One region of the Paenibacillus sp. NMA1017 genome, then DNA from elsewhere that is predicted to be linked to it. Evidence: riboswitches for the same ligand, from Rfam matches in the RefSeq annotation. Region 1 holds a riboswitch; the other holds the start of a gene.
The links. A riboswitch is a leader RNA that binds a small molecule or an ion and turns the genes downstream of it on or off. The one in region 1 is predicted to bind FMN.

Region 1 (10,044 bases):
AGCTCCGTCATACAGCCGCAGCATTTTGTTTTTATTGTGCCATGAGTAATCCCAAGAATCGTTGGGATTCGGTGCTTTTTTCAGTTCTGTTTTTACGATACGGGCAAAAGTTGGATTATGCAGCGCATAAGCAGTAAGCCGGGCCATATCATTGGCTGAGGAATAATGTCCCTCGGCATCCAGCCCGTGCGGATTAGCAAAATGTGTATGGCTTAGCCCAAGCTGAACCGCCTTGTCATTCATCAAATGGACAAATCCCTCTTCTGTCCCACCCACATGCTCAGCAATGGCAGAAGCAGCATCATTACCAGAACGGAGCATTAAGCCGTACAGCATATTTTCCAGCGACATTTGTTCACCCATTTGCAGAAAAAGCGAGGACCCTTCTTTGGCATACGCGGTTGGGCTCACCTTTACCCGGTCCTGCAAGCGTCCATGTTCAATGGCCACGATCGCTGTCATAATTTTGGTCAGGCTGGCAATACGTAGCTCCCGGTCACCCTCGGTAGAATAAATGATTCTTCCTGATGTGACATCAATTAAAGAAGCAGCCTGTGCATGGGTTCCTAATGAGGGCGGCGCTGCTTCTGTTTTTATCGCTCCTCGAACGGGCTGTGGACTCAGCAACGTAAGCGGCAATGACAAAATAAGCAGAAGCACCAGCGGCAAAACAAATGCGCGTGCCTTATTCAAGAAATGGCTGTGGTCCGCGTGGATGTGTTGCTTTTTTTTAAACATTTGGATTCCTCCGGTTTTGAGCAAGTCTTGTACCATTCTATGTCCAAGCTGTTCAAAGTATGTCCACCTTTATAACAGAAAATTCCTTTACAAGACGGCCATTAGCTGCTCTCTTTTTGCTTTCTTTCTGCATAAACCAAGCAACTTGCCCTCCCGAGTACATATATATTAGTTACCAAAGTTAAAATGGATCGGGGGTTACATCATGTTGCGTCTCCAGTTTGAAATGGTTTTAAGATCGCAGATTGTAGAGTCCGCAGAAGCATTGCATCGAAGTGGTGTATCCTTTGCCACTTTTGCCACCGCACGTTGCAATCCGCAATTTTGGGATCTAACGGAAAAAGGTGGCTTTCAGATCAAAGCAGGTGTCACACCGGCACAGGGGATCAGAGATATCTTTTTAAACGGTCATCAATACGCTTTTGAATGTGCAACAGCTATGGTTATTGTACTGTACAAAGGAGTGCTGGATTCCATTCTGGAAAGTGAGTTTAATCGGATTTTTGCAGATATACTGCTGTATGACTGGCACTATGACAGCGACCTCAGACTCATACAGCAGCAAGGAAGTCATAAAGCGGATCCTGGCGATATTCTGTATTTCAACAATCCGGATGTGTCGTCTGAAACATTGGAATGGAAAGGAGAAAATGTCGTTAAGCTGAAGGAAGACTTGTTTTATGGACATGGGATTGGCATCTTGCCAGAGAAAGGTATTATCGATTCCCTGAATCAACATCGTCGGCCGGAAGCCACGGTATCTGCTTATTTGACGAATGAAGTGGTCTATCCGGACTTCATCTACCTATCGCAGTTTGCTGCCGAAGAAAATCGAAAAAATGAATTCTCGCAGCATACTTTGTATCAACAGGAATACAGTCATCATATACATGCTGTCATTGGCGGAAGACAGTATATTCAGGAATAGGACCGAGAGCATACTGAAAAGAAGGTATTCCTAGGCCACACTTGGCTTGGGATACCTTCTTTGAGAGAACACTTTTACTTTCAGTAACTTTTACAAGTAAGCCGGACCAGATTGACTTTGATCAGTATTAGCATTTACAGGTACCTGTGGGGGTGGAGTCTGCATGTTGCCGCCTGAATTCTGGAAGATGGACTGAACTTTATCGATTAGGTATGGTGTGGAGTCGATGATTTTCTCAAACAGATGCGTTTGATTGTCCAATGGAACGATTTGTGCCCCCTGTTTGCCAACAACCAGAAAAGCAATGGGATGAATAGATACACCACCACCGCTACCGCCTCCAAAAGGATGGCCTTCCTTCCCGCTATGATTACCGGAAGCCGAGGACGTATGAAGTGCCTCTTCGTCTACGTTAAAATCACTTCCCCCGGCAGCGAAACCAAATCCTACCTTACTGATTGGCAAAATAACGGAACCATCGGGTGTTTCCACTGCGTCTCCTACAATTGTATTCACGTCTACCATGGCTTTGATGTTTTCCATTGCGGTTTGCATGAGCCCTTGAATCGGGTGATCTGACATGATTTATTCCTCCTCTGCTTATCTCAAGCGTAGACTGCCTTTTCTTTCGCTATTGTGCGCAGGGGTTCAAGGAAATATGTATGTCATTCGATTCGGTTATGCCTTAATCTGAAGGTCACTGAATCTCAAAGTTCAGAAAGGATTGATCTCACCTCACTCCACTGTTTAACTTTCACTGTTAGCTTGAATATCCTCAGGTTTTTTGAAAAAAACCCGTTTCCATGCCTCCGGTCCACCCGGAACGCGCCATATGCGGTAAGATAAGATGAGCATGGAGAACATTAAATAGCCGAGCGATACGTTTGCTTCACAGTTCAAAGTGGTGGTAAAACGCAAGCGATCCACCCAATAAGGCACAACATACAGCTTAGGGGTACAATCCATGCGCACAAAGCTGGAAGCAAAACCGATCAAGGTCGTTTTTAATCCCCACAAAATACCAGTTGAAGTAGCTGTATAAGCCGCGTCAGCAAGACTAATGTTGGTAGACCATTCCATTTTGGACATCGTCACATGTGCCAATGTATGTCGCAACCATCGATTGAAGGATTTCGTTCCCTTGAGCAAAACCCGTACATCATGTATAAATTGCTTGATTTTTTCTGTATCAATATTACCGCTATCCACGGAAGCATCCGTTTTATGTATGTTTTTGTTGCGATCAAGCCGATAGAGAAGCCCTTTTTTTAACCCTGTTATGAGAATGGCCGGAACATCGTAATTCATTTTAATCATCCCGTATAGAAATCTGATCTCTAGATGCGCCCGATCATCATTGTCATGTTTGGCAATATCCAGCTTCAATCGAATACGAGAGAACAGAATAGCCAGCACAAGTAATATAACGACGATGATGGCGATACTGATCCATTTCCACACTGGCGTGTCCTCCCTACCTTTTTGCTATAGAATATCATGGCAAAAATAGTATGACCGTTCGCCGGAAAATCATGCATCTTAAAATACCAACAGCCAGCCCCCAACTATATGGGGACTGGCTGTCTGTTTGAACTTTTACATAAGTGAGCCGCAAGATCTGGAGCAACTTTATTGGGATTCAAGATCCAGATCATTGGCCGCAGGCTAGCTGCTCTCCAGACGCTCGAACAATAATTGAGTCTCTTCCTCCAAATTGTCCGAATCCTCGAACAGCTCCGGTTGCGGTAGATCTGCCAGAGAGCCCAGACCGAAATAATCCAAAAATGATTTCGTTGTTCCGTACAATATCGGCCGTCCGATGGCTTCAGCTCGACCTTTCTCTTCAATGAGCTCCTTGTTGACCAGTGTATGTATGGCCCGCTCGGATTTAACACCCCGAATCTCTTCGATTTCAACTCTTGTAATGGGCTGGCGGTAGGCCACAATGGCCAGCGTCTCCAAAGCAGCTTGAGACAGTGAGGCACGTGCCGGAGAGTATGCGAGCTTTTCAAAGTAAGGTGCATGTTCGGATAAAGTTGCAAGCTGATAATGACCCGCAATACGGACAAGTTGCAGGCCTCTTCCCCCCTGCTCCATGTCCTGCTTCATATCTTCAAGGCACTGTTCAACCAGCTCTTGCTGCTGCTCTACAATGTCGGCGATCTGCTTGGTGGACAACCCTTCCTCTCCTGCGAGAAATAGCAGTCCCTCAATAATTGATTTCAGCTTCAGATAATCCATTAACCCGTAAATCCCCTCTCCACTCCATTACAATGTCATCGAAAAGCTTCTCCTGATAACAGAAAATTTGTTTCATTTTCATTAGTTCAAGGATAGCCAAAAAGGTCACAACCACTTCATGCCGATACATATCCTCATGCATCAGCTTGGAGAACAGCAGCCGCCCTCCATTCCCCACCATCTCTAAAGCTCCGATAACTTGCCGGATACGGTCCTTGACTGAAATCTCGTCCCGATGAACACGGGTTACCGTCGTACGCCGTTCTGCTTTGCGCAATGCACGCTGAAAGGCAGCGACCAAATCGCTTGCATGCAGCCCATGCACCGGATTTACGGGTTCAGTGGGCAGGAATGCACTCAGATCTTCTGGCTCTTTGCCATAAATTAGACTCCGCTCCCACTCACGTTCACTTAGATGGCGAGCAATTCCTTTATATTTTCGATACTCCACCAGCTTGCGGACCAGTTCCTCACGTGGATCATAATCCTCTTCCTCATAAAAATCCAAATCGTCATATTCCATCACAGGTGGCTTGGGAAGCAACAATTTACTCTTAATGGATAAGAGCGTCGCCGCCATCACCAGAAACTCGCTCGTAATGTCCAGTTCCAGCTCCTGCATACTGTGCAAAAAAGCCATATATTGATCAGTAATATCGCTAATCGGGATATCCTGAATGTCGATCTCGGCTTTATCAATCAGATGCAACAGTAGATCCAGTGGACCCTCGAATGTTTCCAGCTTGTAGTTTACGACTGTCAATGTGCTTCCCCCTGCCTTACTCCAATCATCATTCAACAATACCTTTCCCTATAGCACTTATGCTCTACGTTATCAATCCCTCTTTCTGTAGTATATACGTCATCGCCTTGCTTAACAATCCAATCCCTTTTTCACCTTTCAGTTTATACCGTTCTATTCAGCTATTCCTATCATTAAAATTGCTTGCCGAGATTGGCCATTTCAATCGCAGCCAGTGCAGAATCCCAACCTTTATTACCAGCCTTCGTACCTGCTCGTTCAATAGCCTGTTCAATGTTTTCTGTGGTCACTACCCCAAAGATAACGGGTACTCCCGTTTTCAGGCTGCTCGCTGCCACACCCTTGGCCACTTCATTGCAGACGATATCATAATGTGAAGTAGAACCACGGATGACCGTACCCAGCGTAATTACGGCATCATATTTGCCGCTTGCGGCCATTTTTTGTGCAATCAGTGAAATTTCAAATGCACCCGGAACCCAGGCTACATCAATTTCATCTTCCTGTGCGCCATGTCGTTGAAGTGCGTCAATTGCGCCGCTTAACAGCTTGCTCGTAATAAACTCATTAAATCTGCCCACCACAATACCATATTTTAAACCGTTCGATACAAGATTACCTTCTAGAAAACGTGCCATAATTAATCAACCTCTCCTAATTTAAATTATTTACAATGACAAACGACGACGGTAGTCCACCAAATGCTGAATACTGATCAGCTTCAATTGATGTCGCTTGGCGACCACTGCCAGATCAGGCAGACGGGCCATTGAGCCATCTTCCTTTATAATTTCACAAATGACCCCAGCAGGCTTGAAGCCACTGAGTCGAGCCAGATCAACAGCCGCTTCCGTGTGACCAGCACGCTGCAAGACACCCCCATCGCGAGCAATCAGCGGGAACATGTGACCAGGCTTGCGGAAATCACTTCCTGTGACTGCTTCGTCTGCCAAGGCGCGTACAGTCAAAGAGCGTTCGGCCGCTGAAATCCCCGTTGTTGTCTCCATATGATCTACCGATACCGTAAAGGCAGTACCGTGGAAATCTGTATTCTGCTCTACCATAGGATGCAATTCCAAGGCCTCGGCTCTTTGTCGTGTGATTGGCACACAGACCAACCCGCGACCTTCTGTAATCATGAAATTAATGACCTCAGGCGACGCTTTTTCAGCCAAAGCGATAAAATCGCCTTCATTTTCGCGCTGTTCATCATCCACTACAATAACGACTTTACCGTTTTTCAAGTCCTCCAACGCTTCTTCGATGGAATCCAAGCGAATCTCTTCGTCATGTTCCAACTCGCCATGCTCTATGACGTTTGCCATTGCACTTGTTTGGCTACCTCTATCCATAACACTTTCCTCCCTTATGTCTTGTGCCACGAATGCTCCTAAACAGGTTTACCATTCAATATCAGGCAAAGCCGTGTTTCGCCAAATAGTCCAAACTGAGAGGAGCTTTTTCTACTCCCTCCGCCGCTGCACCTCTGTAGTTTAAAAGTTGTTCCACATATTTGCCCAATATGTCACATTCAATATTGACGGTGTCTCCCTCACGTTTGGCTTGTAAGGCCGTTTCGGATAAGGTGTGGGGAATAATGGATACGGCAAAGGTATCTCCCGTACGCTGTGCGACTGTGAGGCTGATACCATCAATCGTGATTGACCCTTTGAGAAGAATATATTTAAATAATGTTTGATTTTTAGGCTCAATTTCGAACACAACTGCATTCTGGTCTGATGTCACTCCGCGAATCGTTCCCGTCCCGTCCACATGTCCTTGCACGATATGTCCTCCGAACCTTCCGCTCGCCGCCATCGCCCGCTCCAGATTGACTCGGCTGCCGGATCTCAACTCTTTCAGATTACTGCTGCGAAAGGTTTCCGGCATCACATCAACCTTAAAGTCTTTCGTACCGATCTGTATCGCCGTCAGGCAAACGCCATTCACTGAGACACTATCTCCTATTTTCAAATCGCCCAACACCACGGAACCCGAAATCCCCAGCACCAGCGCTTCACCGCTTTTGGAAATCGTTTGAATGCGACCCACTTCCTCGACCAATCCGGTAAACATGCCTTCACTCCTTTCCACTACATTTCAGTTTATCCCTAATTCATCAGCTATAAGCGCAAAAAACCCCCAGTTCGGATTCAATCCGTCATGGGGGTGATGAGAGTCACATTTGTAGTATACAAGCGCAGTTCATATGCATCTTAAGACGACATGAAATCATAGGTTTGCCAATAGAAAGCATGACTGAGGTTACAACCAAATACGCTCAGAACACCCATCAAAAAGAAAGCTTAAGCAAGCTATCGCCCGATGCTGTCCTACAACGAAATAAGCCGTACGCACAATTGGGTATGCTAAAAATCGGCACATGTCACGTCATGCATGCGCTTCGTATCCTTCTCCCATCCAGACTATACTGTCGGTCCCGGATTTGCACCAGGTCCACCTTCTGCTGATCATTCAGCATCCGGGTCACGGACTAAGCCATGCTGCTTCTCACCAAAACGATCCACAGACATGTCATCACCGCCGGTGGGGAATTTCGCCCCGCCCCGAAGGATCTTGCTCTTATTTAATTGAATTAACATTAAACTTGTTACGTATATTAGCACCGACTTCTAAAAAAAGCAAGTTATCTAATAGAAACTCCTGCTTTGGTTTTGACATATTGGCTGGAGAGTTCTTCAAACCAGGTTTTATCATTCATATGAAGCGCCAAGTCAATCAGATCGGCCAGTTCTTCGACTCCCAACTCTGTTGCATGGTCAAAGGTAATTATGGCTGAAGCAACCGGTCCCCGCCCTTCCTCAGAACATGCTTCATAATCCAGTCGCACATCAACATGTCCGTCAATAAACTCGCATTTCAGAAAATAAATAATTTCGCACATTAAAATGGGGCGTACCTGTGTTTCTAACACGCAATCCATCACCTTGGCAGAATAATGCTGGTTCGTCAGCGTGAATTTGTGTTCTGTCGCTGCCAGCGATGCCCGTCCAAAATCATCCGTAAACTTGAGTTCCACTGGCTTGATGTTCATAACCTTAGGGATCTGCTTCTTTATAATTTCGATTATTTCAACTGTATTCAGCTTAATCATTACCTGCACCTCATTGCATCTTAAAATTCAGAAGAAAACTTTTTAACGTGCCTCTTATAGGCCTCCACTCCTATATCGGAAATCATTACCTGTTTTTTTATGCTTCAACCCATAAACGACAAAAAAGATTCTTTGCGCAATAAGCACAAAGAATCTTGATCGAACCACCACAGTAACAGCGGCTAACAATGTTAATCGATGATTATGCAAAAAACGGAATTATAGCTCCGAAATTTCATGTTTCTTTTTCAGGATAGTCCAGCGACGCTCAATCTCCTGCTCAAAGGTAGCCAGCGTAGCTTCCTCCTTGAGTAGATGCTTCGTCTTACCCATTAATTTTAACCATTCTGCAGCTGGAATCCGTTTTCCCTTGTCTTCCGGATTGTACGTAATCGTCGTACTGCCTTGCTCTATTTCGTACAAAGGAAAGAAACAGGACTCGACTGCGGCGCCTACAATGCTGGTACCCAGTCTGTCTTCGGATTTCCAATTCAACGGGCAGGCGCACAGGATCTTACCATAGGCCGTACCCACGTTGTTCGCATACCATTGAGCCTTGGCTGCTTTGCGCAGCATATCCTGCGGATGACTTTCTGCTGCTGTAAAAGCATATGGAATGTTACAAGCAGCCATGATTTGCACGGTATCCTTGTGGTGCCCTTGCTTTCCTTTTTGCATTTTCCCTACACCCGACGTACTGGTCATGTGACCGAGCGGAGTGGAGTACGATTGCTGTGAACCTGTATTCATGTACCCCTCGTTATCATATTCCAGCATGATCAGCTTATGATTACGCAGAGCCGCACCAATCGCAGAACCCATACCAATATCCATCCCACCGTCACCACTGATCATGATAAAGGTCGGATCGTCTGACATTTCAATTTCATTACGGCGCTTCATTTCCATGTAAGCTTCCAGTGCTCCTGAAAGTGTAGCGGCTCCGTTTTGAAAAAGATTGTGGATCATCGGTTGTTTGTGTGATGTATACGGATACCCTGTCGTCGTCACATATACGCAGCCTGTCTGGAACAGCACGACAATATCCCCTTCAATACCTTTGAAAAACAGTTCCAGCGCAGACAATGCCCCACATCCTGGGCAAGCCCCGTGACCTGGTGTAAGACGGCGTGGTTTGGTTGTCAACGACCGCAGAGGTGGTACCTTGACTTTAAGCTTCCCGGTCGCCTCGTCCGGCGTAACCTGAATCAGGCCCGAACGGTAATCATTACCACGTGGCGGCTGCATAACTTGCGGCATCACCTTGTCCGGTGAACCCGGATTTATTCCATAGTAATCAAAGGGTTTCTCCGCTCGTCCGGCCTCTGCTGCCTCAATCGCAAGCTGGAAGAACGCCTCTGCATCTTCCGCATAAAAATCCTTGCCGCCCAAGCCAAAGATACGGCTCAACACAAGTGTCCGGTTTCGAGGGTCTTCCTGCAAGGCTGCCTTAATTTCATGCGTTAAATTACCGCCGTCTGCCCCATACGAATCTGCACGTTCACCTACCAGCAGCGCCTTGACATCACGTAATGCTTCCCGCAGTTGTGCGGCTGGGAACGGTCGAATGATATTCGGACGTATCACACCAGCTTTAATCCCGCGCGCACGGAGTTGATCCGCCACATCCTTAGCCGATTCAGCCGCCGAATTCAACAGGAATACCGCGACCTCAGCATCCTCCATTTGATACAAATCTAAAATCGGGTATTCCCGACCTGATAAAGCGGCATATTCTGCTGCTACCTGCTCATATACTCCTTCTGACAGCTTCAGTGCTTCGGACAGCTGAACATGATTATTCGTCAGGTCATCGCCGTTCATATGCGCGCCCACGGTAACAGGATGATCAAAATCCGTAATATTCGGATAATTTAAGTTCGGGTTAGGACCTACAAAACCGCGCACGGTCTCAGCATCGGCAAAATATTGCACTTTACGTTTTTGATGGGACGTATAGAAACCGTCATATGCGACCATTACAGGCAACCGAACATCGCTATGCTCTGCGATTTTTAGTGCCATGATGTTCATATCATACACAGCCTGTGGTGTACTTGCCGTCAAAATGACCCAGCCTGTATTCAAACCATAGTACAGGTCCGAATGATCCCCGCGAATATCCAGGGGACCACTAACAGCTCGTGTCACCAGATTCATAACCATTGGAAAACGGGTACCTGACTGAACAGGTAACTGCTCCAGCATGTACAGGAAACCTTGCGAACTAGTGGCGTTCACAACCCTCGCTCCCGCTGC
Region 2 (10,044 bases), on a different contig from region 1:
CAGGTTTATTCGGTGTCGCTTGTTTTGAGTCTGCAACGATTGGTGCATTATTTGTTGTTGGTTGGAGAGCATCACTTTTTACTAAATACCCAACCACACCCACAATGGCCACGGCAGCTATTGTTGTAATAATATATTTCTTCATTTAACTTACCTCCCTTATTAATAAAGATCATTAATACCAAACACATCTTCGCTAGGCTGTGGAGTGTAAATTCCCCAATTATCATAGCGTTGTGGTGTAGTTGGATACATCAAGCATTTACTAAAGTCTTCATCTAGTCCTAAGACATGTCCTAGCTCATGGGCAGCCACTGATTGTGCCTTCTGAGAAGAATAATTTTGGGTGAAGGCGGTATTGAACCAGCTATAGGAACTATAGATATAAGAAACTAAAAAGTTTATCAAATCATTAGTTCGCCCAGAAGAGTAGTAGTCGGAGACATTCATTACGAAAATTTATAAAATATTACTCACACCAAGCGCTTTTCAGACAAGCCAATACATCCCATATTGCAGTTAAAGGTTATTAGAATCAAGCTTTTCAGTTTTAACAATGTGCTTATTTTTATTACAGCCACCAGGGTTTCGAATTTTTTGCCCACCCGCAGTCAACCTTCTCACCACATTTTTATATACAAAAATGGGGCTGTACGCCTTGCTTCTCTTAGGTTTTTCAACTTTTCATCATGTTAGAGAGGTTGGGAAAAAACGCCCCTTCAAATCTCCTACGAACATTCCCCACTCAACTTCAATGGATATTTATTATGGAAATCCCCTCCACTGCTCTATATAATTCAGGTACAGTTCGTCACGCGAGCTTAATCTAAAAATTAGGGGTGTTCCACACCTATGCCACAGCATATTTTACTTATTGAAGACGATCTATCCATTGCCGAAATGCTACTCAAAGCACTCACTAAGGAAGGATACAGCCTAACCACTGCCTATGACGGGGAAGAGGGGCTTCTTGCCTTTGAACGTCATACCTATGATCTGGTACTGGTGGATTTGATGATGCCGAAAGTGGAAGGTATGGAGGTGATCCGCCAGATCCGTACCCACAGCGCCGTGCCGATTCTGATTATGTCAGCCAAGGACAGCGACGTAGATAAAGCGCTTGGATTGGGCTTTGGGGCAGACGATTATGTTGCCAAACCTTTTTCAATGCTGGAAATGACGGCTCGTATTCGGTCCGCGATCCGCAGATCTACTACATATGCCCGTCAGCAACAGCAGGAGGAACATCCGCAAGCACAAGTTTTGACCTACGGCAGTCTGCGCATTGATTTTGATCATTTTACAGTCATACGCAATGAAAACGAAATTCAGCTAACAGCTAAAGAGTCCGATATTTTGAAGCTGTTTGTAACCAATCCGAACCGGGTATTTACAAAAGCACAATTATACGGATTTATTTGGAAAGACGATTATATGGGCGACGAGAACGTGATTAACGTCCATATTCGCCGCCTGCGTGAGAAAATCGAAGAAGATCCCTCTCATCCTGTCCACATTAAAACACTATGGGGCATTGGCTACAAATGGGAGAATGGTTGATATGAACATCCAAAACATTTCTGAATGGATTATCGTCCTCATCATGTCAGTCGTTATCATATGGCTTTGGCGGGAGCGTATGGCCTATAAGCGTAAAATAAAGGATATCCGAACCCTACTAGAGCGAATAGTGACGGTGAATCATGCAGAAAAGCTGCTATATGTCACAGGTGACGTTGAACTGCAGCGACTCATGACGGAAATTAATCGACTGCTGGACTTGAATCTCAGAGTGTCTGCAGATTACAACCGTAGCCAAATTGCTATGCGCAAAATGATTTCGAATATTTCCCACGATCTCAAGACCCCGCTTACGGTTGTGCTTGGATATGCCGAGATGCTGGATGGCGATCCGACTATTTTGCCGGAAGAACGTATAAAGCTGCTATCCAAAATTCATCAAAAGACAAGCGAAGCGATTGAGCTGATCGGGAGCTTTTTTAGTTTGGCAAAGCTGGAAGCTAATGATACGGATATTCCGTTGACTCGGCTAGAGGTGGGAGAACTATGTAGACGCAGCATTTTAGAGTTTTATGACCTGCTGACTGCACAGGGGTTTACTGTGCATATTGAGATCCCGGAGCACCCCATTCATGCCTTGGGGAACGAAGGAGCGATTGGGCGGGTGCTGAACAATCTGATCTCGAATGCCATTCGCTACGGGGCAGACGGACGGACGCTCGGTCTGGCTCTATCGGAACAGCAGGATACAGTGCGTATAGAGGTATGGGATCGTGGAAAAGGCATACAGGAATCTGAGCAAGATAAAGTTTTTGAACGCATGTACACACTGGAGGACTCCCGCAATAAGGCGGTACAAGGCAGTGGACTGGGCCTTACGATTGCCAAACGCCTGGTTGAAGCGATGAACGGAGAAATTCAATTGACCAGTAGACCTTATGAGCGGACGGTCTTCTCTTTTACATTGAAGAAAATCAACTATTAATCGTACTGAACATGCTCAACTTAATAAATTTGTAAGAATCACGAAAGAAAAATGAACATTTCGCCCTTTATCCTTGAATTATCAGCAGTATACGAAGGGAGAACACCTATGACTTACGTAATACGTACACATCAGTTGACCAAGGCCCTGAAGGGCAACGAAATTGTAGCGGGAGTCAGTATGAATGTGCGCAAGGGAGAAACCTATGGCTTTCTCGGCCCTAACGGGGCGGGCAAGACAACGATGATGAAAATGATTACGAATTTACTCAAGCCGACATCGGGTGAAATTGAATTATTCGGTGAGAAATTAACGCCAAAGTCGTATCATCTGCTCGGACGGATGGGTTCGATTATTGAATACCCGATTTTTTATGACAGGCTGACGGCGCAGCAAAATCTGGAACTTCATTGTGAATACATGGGTTATTATAATAAGCAGGCTGTTCGGGATGCCCTGGAATTAGTGAATTTGCGAAATGCGGGTGACAAGCCGGTAAAAGACTTTTCACTGGGAATGAAACAGCGTCTCGGGATTGCCCGCGCTATTGCGACTAAGCCAGAGCTCCTCATTTTGGATGAACCAATTAATGGTCTGGACCCAGTGGGAATCAAGGAAATCCGCCAATTATTCCACATGCTATGCAAAGAATATGGGATGACTCTGCTCGTGTCCAGTCATATTTTAGCGGAAATAGAGCAGATTGCGGATACGGTAGGCGTGATTAATCACGGAAGGCTGATTGAGGAAGTGTCGATGGAGCAGGTGCGGGAAACCAATACAGAATACATCGAATTTACGACCAACGATTGTAAAAAGGCGACCTACGTCCTCTCCCATCATCTGAATCTGAATAATATAAGGGTGCTCAATGAACAGAGTATACGTATTTACGATTCAAATGTACCGCAGAAACAAATTACGAAGACGCTCATTTTAAATGATATAGAAGTGGATTCCATTCATCAGAAAAGCAGCACGCTGGAAGACTACTTTTTGCGGCTGTTAAACGGAGGTGATCTCCATGCTTAAATTGATGCAATTGGAGCTCAAAAAATTTCATCTGGCGGGTTATATCCGTTCAGCACTGATCGCCAATGCATGCATTCTTGGGCTGCTCTGTATCATCGCGCTGGACAGCCAAAGTACAGGAATACCCGAATTTACACAGTACACTCAGCTTCTCGATCTCATGGACATGCTGGTTCGAGGCACATTTATTGTGTTTGCCTCCGTTCTCCTGTGCCGCTTTATCGTTGGGGAATTTAAGTCCAAATCGATTACGATCCTGTTCATGTATCCGATTCACCGTCAAAAGCTGATGATCGCCAAGCTCTTGGTTGTGCTGCTGTTTACGTTCTTGTCTATTGTTATTTCGGAAATAATCATTACGGCTGCTATTCATCTGCTCAACCAGTTTTTCTTGATTGTACCGGATAACCTTACTCTTTCGATACTGGGTCAACAATCAGCACGGACGCTGATCAATGCCGTTGCTGCCAGCTTTATGGGACTGGTTCCGCTGTATATGGGAATGCGAAGATACTCTGTACCCACCACCATTGTAACCTCAATCCTGATTGTAGCATTGCTTTTCTCCAATAATAACGGCGCTACACTTAGCTCCATTGCCCCCGTGCAAATCGGCTTCTCTTTACTGGGAATGTTTGTGGCTTATGCAGCGATTCGACGTATTGAGTATAAGGATATTACCTCGTAATATGTAACTTAGTAAAGCGCTTTCGAAAAATAGATGAAAATCATTGTTAGATATACACACATTTTTCACTGGACTTCATTCTAAAACAGGTATATCCTATAGGAGAAATTAAAAAACGGAATAAGGATCTTCGGGGTAGGGTGAGATTCCCAACCGGCGGTATGGCTCATGGAGCTAAGCCCGCGACTCTGTATCTGGCAACAGGATACGGACTGATTTGGTGAGATGCCAAAGCCGACGGTAAAGTCCGGATGGAAGAAGATCGAAATATCAACATGCCGCGAAGTGGATGAATGCTGCGTTATTGGTTTTGCAGTAACTTCGTTTAACTTGCATAAAGCGGCAAGTTTATTTGATCAACCCCCGTCTTGCATGGCTTACGCCATGGACGGGGGTTTTTTGTGCCACCGGTCCTGTATTCGCAAGGAGCTAATTGAGTATGAGTCAATCTTCTACTGTACTAACATCCAAAGGTTTTGATCGTAGCTCCCACATGAAAAGCGGTTTTTGGCTGGTCGCAATTGGCGCGGCCTTGTGGGGCGCTGATCCGCTGTTTCGTATTATTTTGCTAAAATCATTTACTTCAACACAAATTGTACTAATGGAGCATGTGCTGCTCTTCCTCGCTCTGACACCGATGTTGTGGAAGCATCGTGAGGAACTCAAAACGGTACGGCTTCGTCAAGTTTTCGCTATTTTATTCGTCTCGTGGGGCGGCTCGGCTCTGGCCAGCGTGATTTTCACCATGGCACTTAGCAATGGTGATTTGAATGCTGTACTCTTACTCCAGAAGCTTCAACCCTTGGTCGCTATTGTTCTAGCCCGTATTATTTTGAAGGAAATGTTGCCGCGTCATTTTGGATTATTAATTGTCGTCGCTTTGTTCGGGACGTATCTTCTGACCTTCGGTTGGTCGCTCCCCTTCGGGCATGTTCGTGATTTTGTCCAGGTCGGTAGTCTGCTTGCACTCGGTGCAGCAGTTCTATGGGGCGGCTCGACAGTCATGGGAAGTTACTTGCTTCGTTCAATGAAATATGAAACGGTAACCTCCCTCCGCTTCATGGTGGCGCTCCCTCTGCTGATTGTCCTCACCTCTGTAGAGCATGCGCCATGGAATATGCCTGCCGGTACATGGGCGGGCGCAGCTGTGATTATCAATCTGCTATTGCAGGCATTGCTTCCGGGTCTTCTTAGCTTATTGCTGTATTACAAGGGCTTAAGTACGACCAAAGCGTCTTATGCTACGATGGCAGAATTGAGCTTTCCCATGGTGGGTGTCGTGATTAATTGGATCGCATTTCAGCAAATCGTTACTGTAGCGCAATTAACTGGTTTTATGCTCATCTGGATTACGCTCTTTATGATTTCACGTCAGCAAAAAAATTAACAGTTTAATGTCCCTTTCATGACTCATCCAAGCCAAATCGTGAAGATGCTTTTGCATCTCCGATTTGGCTTTTTATGTATTCGTATTCATATAAAACATAGTTCTTTAGACCCGTTTTTCAAAAAAAGTGTCTAAAATTTGCTACTATTCCTCGTTTCCCAAAGATTACATCTATAAAATTCGTCGGTTTCTGTCGAATAAAACAATGTAGTGATCATCAGACACAGAGGAGCAAGAACTATGACTAAAACAAAACAAACAGTTCCGTGGTGGAACAGGTTTCTCAAGCAGTTTTATTTAATGAGGACAAGATTAATAATATCTTTTTTGGCTGTGTTATTGATTCCAAGCGTACTTATCGGGTACTTTTCCTATCAGGGGGCTACGACACAACTCAGTCAGCAAATGGGCGGTTCCGTATACACGAATCTGTATCTGATCCGAAGCAATGTCAATCAGTATGTAGCGCCCATTATGAAAGACGTGGACGTTCTTACCACTGAAATCGAATCTAATTCCATTGGTTCCAACGAAGAGGCCCTTCAGAAAAAGTTGGATGTTATCGTCAAGGCTCATCCCGAGCTAGATGCTGCACTCCTCGGCAATGCGGAAGGACAGTACATTCGTACGCCGAAAAAAAAGGAGGCTGATTATGATCCAAGGGAGAGAAAATGGTACAAAAACGCGATGCAGGAGAAGGGTAAAGTAGCCGTTAGTGTTCCAGCTGTCAGCGTCACGACAGGGAATTTAGTAGTTAATGTATCAAAAACGCTGGAGGACGGTCAAGGAGCTGTTGCCCTGGCTTTGAACCTGGACAAAATGAGTGAAAGTCTGCAGTCTGTTAAGATTGGTGAACGCGGAGGACTCATTATTGTTGATTCTGATCATAAAATTGTGGCTGGAGCCGGATCAGCCTTTAAAAATACAGGCAAAAAACCAACAGACACCATGGAAGGACTTCCCGAAGTGGCGAAAACCGCCGAAAACGATACTCCTTCCATATCACAAATTCAATTCATGAATCGGGACGTGCTGGCCTTTACACTCCAGGACTCTCTCACCGGCTGGAACATTATCGCACTATCGGATTTGGAGGATTACAGTGATGCTGCCCAACCGATTTTGAAGCAAAGCCTGATTGTGATTGTCATTTCCATACTTGCCGCTGCGATTATCATTGTGCTTATGGTCCGCTCGTTCTTAATTCCGCTGCGCAAGCTGCAAGCAGGAACACGCATCGTCCGTGACGGAAATCTGACCGAACGTGTTAATCTATCCAGCAAGGATGAGTTCGGCGAACTGGCACAGAATTTTGACCAGATGACGCATTCCTTGCATACGATGGTTTCCGAGGTCAATCAAACGTCCTCCCGACTTGCTTCCTCTTCTCTGATGATCAAGGAAAGCACAGAGCAAACGACGGAGTCCGTACAACATGTAGCGGAAACGGTTATGGAATCCGCAGAAAATGCAGCGACCAGCGCCGAGGCATCCGAGCAAACCGCTAATGCCGTTGAAGAAATGGCGAAGGGTGTCAGCACTATTGCCGAATCGGCAAGCTCCATCGTAGATTCAGCAGGACAAACCGAGCATGATGTAGCCCAAGGCAGTCAAATGATCAGCCATGTGCGGACGCAAATGGACCGTATTCTGGAAGCTGTAAGCCAAACGGCTAGCCTAATGGATGAGCTATCCCAGCTCTCGGACGATGCGAAGCAGATGAATACGGCTATTGCCGCCATTGCCAAGCAAACCAATTTGTTGTCTCTGAACGCGTCTATTGAAGCTTCCAGAGCTGGCGAAGCCGGGCGTGGATTTGCCGTAGTCGCTATAGAGGTACGCAAGCTGTCTGAGCAATCCAAGGAAAGCGCGGATTCCATCAGTCAGATTATTACTCAGATGCTCGATTTGATTCAACGCTCTACCGCTACCATGAACGGTAATGTTCGTAACCAGGTAGGTGAAGGCATGCGTATTAGCCAAGATGCAGAAGGTGCATTTACGAATATTGAGCGCTCTACTTCTCATATCGTGGAACAAATTCAAAGTGTGTCCGCTGCTGCTGAACAAATCTCAGCCAGTACAGAGGAAGTCTCCGCCACCGTTACCCATTTGGCAAGCCTGTCTCGCAATTCAGCGGACAGCTCGCAGACAACATCTGCTGCTGCTCAGGAACAAATGGCGGCCATGGAGGAAATCGCCTCTTCGTCACAGGAGTTGTCCAACATGGCGCAGGATTTGCAACAGCTGGTTAAGCGATTTAAGATTTAACTTACACATTGCATCGTTGCAATTTTATGCAAGTAAGAATGAGCAGCACATCTGATTACTAGAGGATTTTGCAAAAATCCAATAAGCGACTTCCAATGAACAAGATATAGATCGAAATGGTTTAGTTCGTCAATATCTTGCACTTTGGAGCGACTGGAATCGAATTTTGCAAAATCCTGACTAACAAAAGCCTTCGACCGTATATAAATTACGGGCGAAGGCTTTTTCCATGTGAGTTCTTGGGATGCTCTCTCTTGTTTACTTATAGGGTCATCTGACCGGTTAGCTGACGGCGTCTATCTCCTTCGGGGTCGTGCTCCACCTTAATATCCTGATGGAAAATAGCTGTAGTCCGCTCTTCCCTGTCGTACATCGGCCAAGCCCCCTCGGACAGCACAGGCTTCCCGTCACGTGCAAAAGCAACCCATGCCTGCTGCATAGCTTGAGCCAGCTTCTGCATCGACGGTTGAATCTCTAATCCAAGCTTACCTAGCAGCTCCAGATTATCGAAAACAAACGCAATTTCTGCACCGTGAACCGCTTGTCCAAAAGTAGGATGCCCCGGCAATGTCCAATCAAAACGATACATCCATACAGGCGCATGCGCCGACTGCGCAACAGCAAGAGCCAATGCAGGACGCCAAAAAAATAGATCAGTCAACATTTGTGCCTGCCCCTCAATCGTAACCGGAAATGGTTCTATCAGGTCGCCGATGTCTGACATGCCTGTCATCATTTCCAATGCCTGACTCGCTGTTGACTTGTTCATTAGATGGGATTCTTTTCGGATGAAATAGGCCCCCTCATGCAAGTTCGTTCCAATCAAAACGGATACCTGCTTTGCTGAACCTTGCGCGATTGCAGACAACGGTTCTTCTGGCAAGGTCACACCGTCCACGACGGGTTGATAGATCATCGCCATTCCTGGTCCGATGACTTCATGCGTCTTCGCCATAGCTAGCATCAGCGCATCTGTCGGCAGCGTAAATAACCGTTCTGGATGTTGAGTGTCCACACCCAGCTGCTGCAGATACACAGCCGTCACTTGTTCGGCCTGTGAGGTTGGCAATACCTGCGACGCACCGCTCTGCAAAATCGCACGCTGGAACAGTCCCTCAGCGGCTGGCATCGCCAATAAAGCGGCAATACTCATCGCGCCTGCCGATTCACCGAACACCGTTACTTCGTCCGGGTTACCGCCAAAGGCAGAGATGTGATCCCTAACCCATTCCAGCGCAGCAATCTGATCCAGCAGTCCCGCATTAGAGGTCAGGCCATCTCCCTTTGGAGTCAGATGCAAAAATCCTAACGGTCCCAATCGATAATTGATCGTAACAACCACAACATCGCCATTCTTCGCCATGCGTTCCCCGTCATATAAAGGTATAATCCCGGACCCCGTGACAAAGGCACCGCCATGAATCCACACCATCACCGGACGTCCCTTCTCAGGAGCCTTCGAAGCAGGTGTCCAAATGTTCAGGTATAAGCAATCCTCTGACTGCTCAGGCGGTTCCACCAGATTCCCAGTCATACTTTCAGCGGATGGCATAGGTTGCGGACAGATTGGCCCAAAACTCGTCGCAGCCCGTACACCCTCCCAAGACTCCAAAGGCTGGGGTGCGTGAAAACGTAGTTTTCCAACAGGAGGCTGTGCATATGGGATACCTTTCCATACATGATATCCATTCCCCGTTTCCCCACGTAATTGACCTAAACGAGTATGTACTGTAATACTCTCCATCATGAAGCCTCCTTTATTTCGTATCTTCAACACAACGGTATAATATCAATCTTTACATATCTCTATTATACCCTTTGCACACGGCCAAACCAAAAAATACCGGAAGCACTTTTGCGCTCCGGCATTTTTATAAACAAGATAGGGAAATAGCGATTAATCCCGAACTTCTTCTTTAGGAATCAGCTTGTAAATTTCTTCGCTTTCCATAGAGTCAATTAGTCGGTCTAGCCACTTGTAATAAGCGACGGCCTGCTTCATTTTCAAACGGTCTTGCTGAAGAATTGCCTTAAATTCCTCGTACTCTTCACCCTGATTCATCAATCTGTCCAGCTCATCTATGGCTTTGCGCAGCACCAGTAAATTTGTTTCTACCGCTTTTCTCCATTTAATAGCGAAGAAGTCAGTGAATGTTTGAT

Region 2: linked by a shared signal. The riboswitch ahead of AC5ELV_RS04860 (DMT family transporter) and the one ahead of ribE (riboflavin synthase) in region 1 are both predicted to bind FMN.

Annotation. Positions count from the first base shown of each region.
Region 1 covers NZ_JBZXYR010000002.1:253,677-263,720, forward strand. The annotation lists gene AC5ELV_RS06150 (D-alanyl-D-alanine carboxypeptidase family protein) at 1-738, opposite strand, end outside; gene AC5ELV_RS06155 (protein-glutamine gamma-glutamyltransferase) at 944-1,666, shown strand; gene ytfJ (GerW family sporulation protein) at 1,757-2,248, opposite strand; gene AC5ELV_RS06165 (DUF2953 domain-containing protein) at 2,414-3,127, opposite strand; gene scpB (SMC-Scp complex subunit ScpB) at 3,332-3,907, opposite strand; gene AC5ELV_RS06175 (segregation and condensation protein A) at 3,876-4,670, opposite strand; gene ribH (6,7-dimethyl-8-ribityllumazine synthase) at 4,844-5,308, opposite strand; gene ribB (3,4-dihydroxy-2-butanone-4-phosphate synthase) at 5,339-6,022, opposite strand; gene ribE (riboflavin synthase) at 6,084-6,746, opposite strand; FMN riboswitch at 7,076-7,249, opposite strand; gene AC5ELV_RS06195 (IDEAL domain-containing protein) at 7,318-7,785, opposite strand; gene AC5ELV_RS06200 (thiamine pyrophosphate-dependent enzyme) at 8,005-10,044, opposite strand, start outside.
Region 2 covers NZ_JBZXYR010000001.1:1,044,770-1,054,813, forward strand. The annotation lists gene AC5ELV_RS04830 (hypothetical protein) at 1-145, opposite strand, end outside; gene AC5ELV_RS04835 (matrixin family metalloprotease) at 163-450, opposite strand; gene AC5ELV_RS04840 (response regulator transcription factor) at 853-1,560, shown strand; gene AC5ELV_RS04845 (sensor histidine kinase) at 1,562-2,506, shown strand; gene AC5ELV_RS04850 (ABC transporter ATP-binding protein) at 2,615-3,538, shown strand; gene AC5ELV_RS04855 (ABC transporter permease) at 3,531-4,226, shown strand; FMN riboswitch at 4,349-4,493, shown strand; gene AC5ELV_RS04860 (DMT family transporter) at 4,666-5,613, shown strand; gene AC5ELV_RS04865 (methyl-accepting chemotaxis protein) at 5,854-7,884, shown strand; gene AC5ELV_RS04870 (carboxylesterase/lipase family protein) at 8,147-9,628, opposite strand; gene AC5ELV_RS04875 (GbsR/MarR family transcriptional regulator) at 9,782-10,044, opposite strand, start outside.